Regions from separate parts of the Clostridium thermosuccinogenes genome, predicted to be linked through region 2. Evidence: predicted binding sites of a transcription regulator. Region 2 holds the regulator's gene; the other holds the start of a gene.
What was found. The regulator HrcA, encoded in region 2, represses chaperone genes, less so after heat shock. The targets are predictions, from matches to a motif close to TGTTAGCACTCNNNNNNNNNGAGTGCTAACA.
Positions count from the first base shown of each region.

Region 1: the regulator HrcA is predicted to act here: its motif matches at 1,710-1,740, upstream of htpG (molecular chaperone HtpG).

Region 1 covers NZ_CP021850.1:1,109,057-1,112,492, reverse strand. The annotation lists gene htpG (molecular chaperone HtpG) at 1-1,581, opposite strand, end outside; gene CDO33_RS04880 (AEC family transporter) at 1,819-2,727, opposite strand; gene CDO33_RS04870 (metal ABC transporter permease) at 3,169-3,436, opposite strand, start outside.
Region 2 covers NZ_CP021850.1:1,269,610-1,273,045, reverse strand. The annotation lists gene grpE (nucleotide exchange factor GrpE) at 1-513, opposite strand, end outside; gene hrcA (heat-inducible transcriptional repressor HrcA) at 655-1,719, opposite strand; gene hemW (radical SAM family heme chaperone HemW) at 1,886-3,031, opposite strand; gene lepA (translation elongation factor 4) at 3,133-3,436, opposite strand, start outside.

The sequences.
Region 1 (3,436 bases), 160 kb from region 2:
CAACGCTTCCACCTTAATGTTTAGCTTATCGTTGCTGAGATTGTCTTTAAACAATTTTTCCAGCTTATCCTGGATATCCTTGTCCACCACCGCGCCGTCTTCCTTCATGCTGTCCGACAGATCGGAGTCAACCCGGGTAAACTTGATGCCGCTTTCTTTAATCTCCATAAACTGAATAAAGTGGGAATCAATCATGGACGGCAGTATGGCAACCTCTATCCCCTGCTCTTTGAAAAGCCTTATATACTGCGCCTGCTGATTTTCGTCATTGGTATAGAAAACCTTGTTTTCATGCTTCTCCTTGTTCCTCTCCAGATAATCCTTCAAAGTCACATAATCACCATTGGTGGTTTTAAATATGATTATGTCCTTTACCCTTTCAAAGAACTTTTCTTCCCTCATGCAGCCGTATTTAACAAAGGGGTTGATGTCATCCCAGTATTTGTTATAATTATCCCTCTCGTTTTCAAAGAGCGATACCAGTTTATCCGCTACCTTTTTAGTTATATGCGCAGAAATCTTTTTTACATAGCCGTCATTCTGCAGGAAGCTTCTGGACACGTTTAAAGGCAGATCCGGACAGTCGATGGTACCCTTCAGAAGCATGAGAAACTCGGGTATTATCTCCTTGATGTTATCAGCAACAAAAACCTGGTTATAATAGAGCTTAATCTGACCTTCCATCGTCTCAAACTCATGCTTCAGCTTCGGAAAATACAATATGCCCTTAAGGTTAAAAGGATAATCCATGTTCAAATGGATCCAGAACAGGGGATCCTCAAAATCATGGAACACCTTGCGGTAAAACTCCTTATACTCATCCTCCGTGCAGTCTCTTGGATTTTTAAGCCACAAGGGAGAGGTATCGTTAATCGGTTTGGGTTCCCTCTTCTTTGACTCGCCATCATCCTTGCCTTTATCCTCCGACTTGGCTTCTTCCTTTTCGGAAGCCGCATCCTCAATATACAACTCATAGGGAAGGAAAGAAAAATACTTTTGAAGTATCTCCCTCATCTTCCATTGATCCAGGAATTCCTGGCTGTCTTCCGCAACATATAAAGTAACTGTAGTACCGCGTTCTGTACGGTCGGAAGCTTCCAGCTCATATTCTGTGCCTCCTGTGCTTGTCCATCGCACAGCTTCTGCGCCCTTCTGGTATGACAATGTATCAATCTGAACCTTGTCCGATACCATGAAAGCCGAATAAAAGCCCAGACCGAAATGCCCTATGATTTGACCTTCGTCGGTTTTATCCTTGTACTTCTCTATAAAATCCTTGGCACCGGAAAACGCAATCTGGTTTATGTATTTTTTTACTTCTTCCCCGGTCATGCCTATTCCGTTATCTATCACTTTTATGGTTTTGTTATCTTTGTCAACAACAACTTTAATCTGGTATACAGTGCCGTCCTCCACCTCAGCTTCCCCGATGGAAACCAGCTTCTTAAGCTTGCTTATGGCATCGCTGCTGTTGGATACCAGTTCTCGTATGAAAATATCCTTATCTGAATACAGCCATTTTTTTATAATAGGAAAAATATTTTCAGTGTTTATTGAAATGCTCCCGCTTTCACGATTCATTCCAAAAACCTCCTATTCCAGTTTGATAATGAGCTTGACTCAGCCGGCCAAATTGTGGATTGGCCTACCTTGTCCGGATTTATGACATATATTATCTTACAACTTATGATTTAAGAATGTCAAGAGGATTTTAGCACTCTCTTGGCAAGAGTGCTAATAATACTTCAAGTAATTTCCGTACACCATGTGATACTGTTTACTGCATCTGTAACGGATTCCTCACAAGCATGATTCATATTACAGCAAGGCAATCATAAGCGGTATGGTAAAAGCGGATAAAAGCGTAGAAAACACCACAACCCTTGAAGCCAGCTCCGTATCCCCGTTGTACATTTCCGCAAATATCGAAACGGTGGTGGCCACAGGCATGGCAATAAACAAAACGCATGTGCCCATCAGAACCTCCGAAAGGCTGAAAAGCTTCAGTATCATGATTGCCAAAAGCGGCATCAGTATAAGCCTGATTCCGGTTATATAATATAGATTAAAGCCACTGAAAAGCTTCTTGAAATCGGCATCCGCCAGAGTGGCACCCACAATCAGCATGGAAAGGGGTATTGTCATGTCGCCTAACAGTTCCATTGCCTGAGCTACAGGATAGGGAAGCTTTATGGAAAAGAAAAATATCAGCAAACCTATAACCACCGATATAATACCAGGATTCAGAAGGATTTTTTTGACAGACTTTGCTCCCCCTTTTCCGTTCAATACCATGACTCCATGGGTCCAAAGGTAAACATTAAACACAGCAGAATAAACCGATCCATATAAAATGCCTATCTTTCCGTAGAGGCTCTCCAGCACGGGAAAACCCATAAATCCACAGTTGGTGTATATGGCCGAAAGCTCGCCGACCTGCTTTGTACCTCCATCGCTTTTTATGAAGAGAAGTTTACCCAGCAGGATCTGCAAAGCATGGGCAACTATGGCAAATACCAACACTATAAGCACATTTTGAAGTATCTCCCTGGAAAACTCAAATTGAAACGAGGAAATAATCAACAATGGATTTGTTATATTGAGAAGAAGCTCGGAGAGCTTTTTCCTTGACGCCCCACTAATAATACCTTTCTTTTTGGCAAGAAAACCCGCAAATATCATTAAAAACAAAACAATTATCTGGTTGATTACAGTATTTACAGCCATTCCAGTCTCCTTTAAAAGTAGTATGAAACTTATAACAACAGTAATATAAAGCTTATAACAGCAAAAGCAGCCGTGTAAAGATTTGCTCCACACCGCTTAAACTAAAGATTTTGCTTGAAGCATCTAATGAAATAGGGATTTTTGATTCGGAAGGATAAACCCCACATTATATTGCCTATAAAGCAGAATTCGGCCGTATGCTTCGAAATTCCGCCAGGAAGCTGTTCCTCCATCGTTCATATGCACCCACAGGATATGTACCCAGATATGCACCAGGATGCTTCCAAGTCCGGCTTCGAAGAGCAGCTCCTCTTTCCCCCATAAATAACACAACATATTAGATGTTTCAATTTGTTAATTGCATAGGCAAAAAATTTCTTCATTATATTATATATCTAACTGCCTTTCGTAGCAATGTAAAAAATGAACTAACTAAAGACTTTACTCCGCACTGGCTCTCGCTGAATTTTTAAGCAGCAGCTTTCGCACCGTGTTGTTATAGACCAGCACAAATATAAGAATCAATACGCTTACCAGTACTATTGTACCTCCTGGCGCCGTTTCCGCATAATAGGATATGTAAATTCCGGAAAGAGTGGAGATCAGACCAAATAACATGGAATATATGCATGTCTGCTTATAGCTTTTGGCAACCTGCAAGGCCGATGCCACAGGCAGCACCATCATGGATGACACCACCAGAGTGCCC
Region 2 (3,436 bases):
CACACTCTTAATCTCTTCCACACCCAGGCTTTTTAGCACATCCATCATCTGTCTGTGAACAAGCTGCACCCCTTCCTTAAGGGACTGGTCGCTGCTGTCTTCCGCGGCCTTTAAAGCCCTGTCAAGATTGTCCGCAACCGGCAGAAACACTGCCACGACATCTGCAACTGTTTCCAGATATAACGATTCCTTTTCCTTGGCGGTCCTTTTTTTGTAATTGTCAAATTCCGCTGCCAGCCTTTGCATCCTGCTAAAGTACTCATCGCACTTTTGGCTCTGCTCCTTAAGCTTAGCCTTTAAAGCCTCCAGCTCCTCATTGCTCCCGGAATCCCCCTTAGCTTCGGAATTTGCATTCTCCTCAGGATCCGTCTTTACCTCGGAATCTGTTTCCAATTGGACTTCTTGAGCTTCCTGGCCTGCAGCATTGTTATTTTCCTTTTGTACTTCCTCATTTCCACTGTTGCCGGACACCTCATTGTTCAGGATATCCTGTGGATCTTTTTGCTGTTCCATTTTACGCTTACAACCTCCTGTTTTAGTCCGCGCACCCGTGCCGGATGCAACTGAGATTAATGAGTAGTTAAGAATGAAGCATTAAAAGCAGGTATAATCACACTTAACATTTAATGCTTCATTCTTTAATAAATAGTTGAACTAATATGTGTCTTTACTGTCGTCACTCTCTCCAAAGAGCTTTTTTATCTCCCTGTTTATCTTCTTTTGTATGAAGCTCATTGAAGACACAACCCTCGGATATTCCATCCTCGTGGGACCCAATATGCCTATCGATCCCAGTTCCATACCGTTAAAGCTAATAGTAGCGCTTATCAGGCTGCAGTCTTTAATCTCTTCCAGCTCATTTTCTGTTCCAATACGAATGGTGATCTCATTACTTCCGGTATTGTCATTCAGCAGATTAAACAATAGTTCCTTTTCGTCCAGAATGTGCAAAAATTCCCTCGCCTTGACAATATCTCTGAACTCCGGAAAATTAAATATATTTATAGCCCCTTCATGGTAAACGTTAGGGCTGTCAATCTGCTTAATGCAGTCATGAATGCCGGTCAATATGGGTGACACCTGGTCATCCGGCAATCCGAGCAGATGTGAAAAATCGTTCAACAAAGGCAAATTGATTTCTCCCACCGTCAAACCGCTGATTTTATCATTCAGCATATTTGACATTCTATTCAAAAAGTCAGGAGTTGTACTCTCCGATATCCTTATGATCTCATTCCTGACTGTGCCTGTGTTTGTAACAGCTATAACCAGCGCCTTGCCGGACTCAATTGGAACAACCTGTACAGCTTTTATCATGCTTTTCTTCTTGTGAGAGGTGACAGCTACCGACGTATATTTTGTCAGTTGGGACATAGCTGCGGCAGCCTGCCTTATAAGCTGACTTAATTCATTTATTCTTACCTCCATGGTGCTCCGTATGCTCTCTATCTCCGCTGGAGTAAGTTGTCTCACTTCCATCAACTGATCCACATAAAACCTGTAACCTTTATCAGAAGGTATCCTACCTGCTGACGTATGCGGCTGTGACAGATAGCCCATTTCCTCCAGATCAGCCATTTCATTTCGTATAGTGGCAGAACTCAACCCCAGCTCATGCTTTCGGGCAATTGTCCTTGAACCTACAGGTTCCGCAGTGTTGATGTAGTCGTCGATAATAGCGCGGAGAATTCGCATCTTCCTATCATCTAATAACATCATTAACACCCCTCTTGTTAGCACTCTAGCAAGCCGAGTGCTAATATACTTTAAAAATACCACCTTAGCATATCTTTGTCAAGAGATTTGTTCCTGTATTTGAAAATTTACAATTACCAGAATTCACGGATATTATTTGTTCAGGCTGGCCTATTTATGCAGGCTGCGCTTATATGAACTCCATGAAAACCTGATTTGCAAGATCGAGACCTGAATCAGTAAGTTTGATGCAATCTCCTATAACCTCAATCAATCCTTTGTTTTCCAGCATCTTAATTTTATTTCCGAATAAAGCATATACGTCGGAGCCGAACCTTTGCATGAACTCTGTTATGCTTATACCGCCAATCAGCCTGAACCCCAGCATCATGAATTCGGACATTTTTTCCTCCGCATCCAGCGGATGTTCGTCCTCCACCGGAAGGGTCCCTCGGGATATGCAATCTATATAGTCTTCGACGGAATAAACATTATTGAATCTCACCGAATCCAGGTAGGAATGGGCTCCTGCTCCCAGTCCGGCATACTCCTCCGCCTTCCAGTATGTCAGGTTGTGCAGGCATTCGAAGCCGGATTTGGCAAAATTGGATATTTCATAATGCCCATAACCATAACTGGTCAGCATATCCTTTGCCATATGGTACATTCTGCGGTCCAATTCATCATCGGCGGGTTTGAGCTCGCCGGCTTTCAGCCTATCGCCAAATACAGTATCCTCTTCAATGGACAAGCTATAGCAGGATATATGCTCCGGTTCAAGGCCGGCAACCTTATCAAGGGTTTCCTTCCAGTCCTCCAGAGTCTGGTTCGGAAGCCCGAAGATCAAATCCACATTTATATTGGAGAAGCCTGCCCTTCTAGCCTGTTGGAAGTTCTCCACAAATTCCTGGTATTTATGTATCCTGCCTATGCTCTTTAAAATATCATCCTGGCACGCCTGCAAGCCCATGCTCAGCCTGTTGATTCCCATGCTCCTGTAGGCTGCCAGCTTCTCAAAGCTCAGCGTGCCGGGATTTGCTTCAATAGTTATTTCAGCATCTTCCAGCAAATCAAAATGCTTTCTGCAAGACTCTGCAACAGCTGATATATATTCAGCATCAACAAAGCTGGGGGTTCCCCCTCCTATGAAAATCGTCTTTATGCCATAGCCCTTCAAACGCTCTCCATAGAGCTCAATTTCTCCAAGAAGGGCTTTGAAATAGGGTGCAATTCGGCCCGACATGCCTGCGAAGGAGTTAAAATCGCAATAATAGCATTTTGCCTTGCAGAAAGGCACGTGAATATATAAACTTATCTTTTTGGTTTCCGTCCCCATAAAATCTCCTTCTTAATTATAAAGGGCAACCTCATCGGGTGCCCCTTTGTGAATTTAATATTCTGCTTTAGTTGCCAATTTCATTTGCTTTCGCCATCACGTCACGTATCCAGCTTCAACACGCTCATAAAGGCCTCTTGCGGAACTTCCACGCTTCCTACCTGGCGCATTCTCTTCTTTCCTTCTTTTTGCTTTTCAAGAAGCTTCTTCTTACGGGTTATGTCACCGCCATAGCATTTAGCCAGGACATCCTTCCTGTATGCTCTTACGGTCTCTCTGGCTATAATCTTGCCTCCAATGCATGCCTGTATCGGGATTTCAAACTGCTGCCTCGGTATTGAATCCTTAAGCTTTTCTGCTATTCTCCTTCCCCTGGAGTAGGCCTTTTCAGAATGCACTACAAAG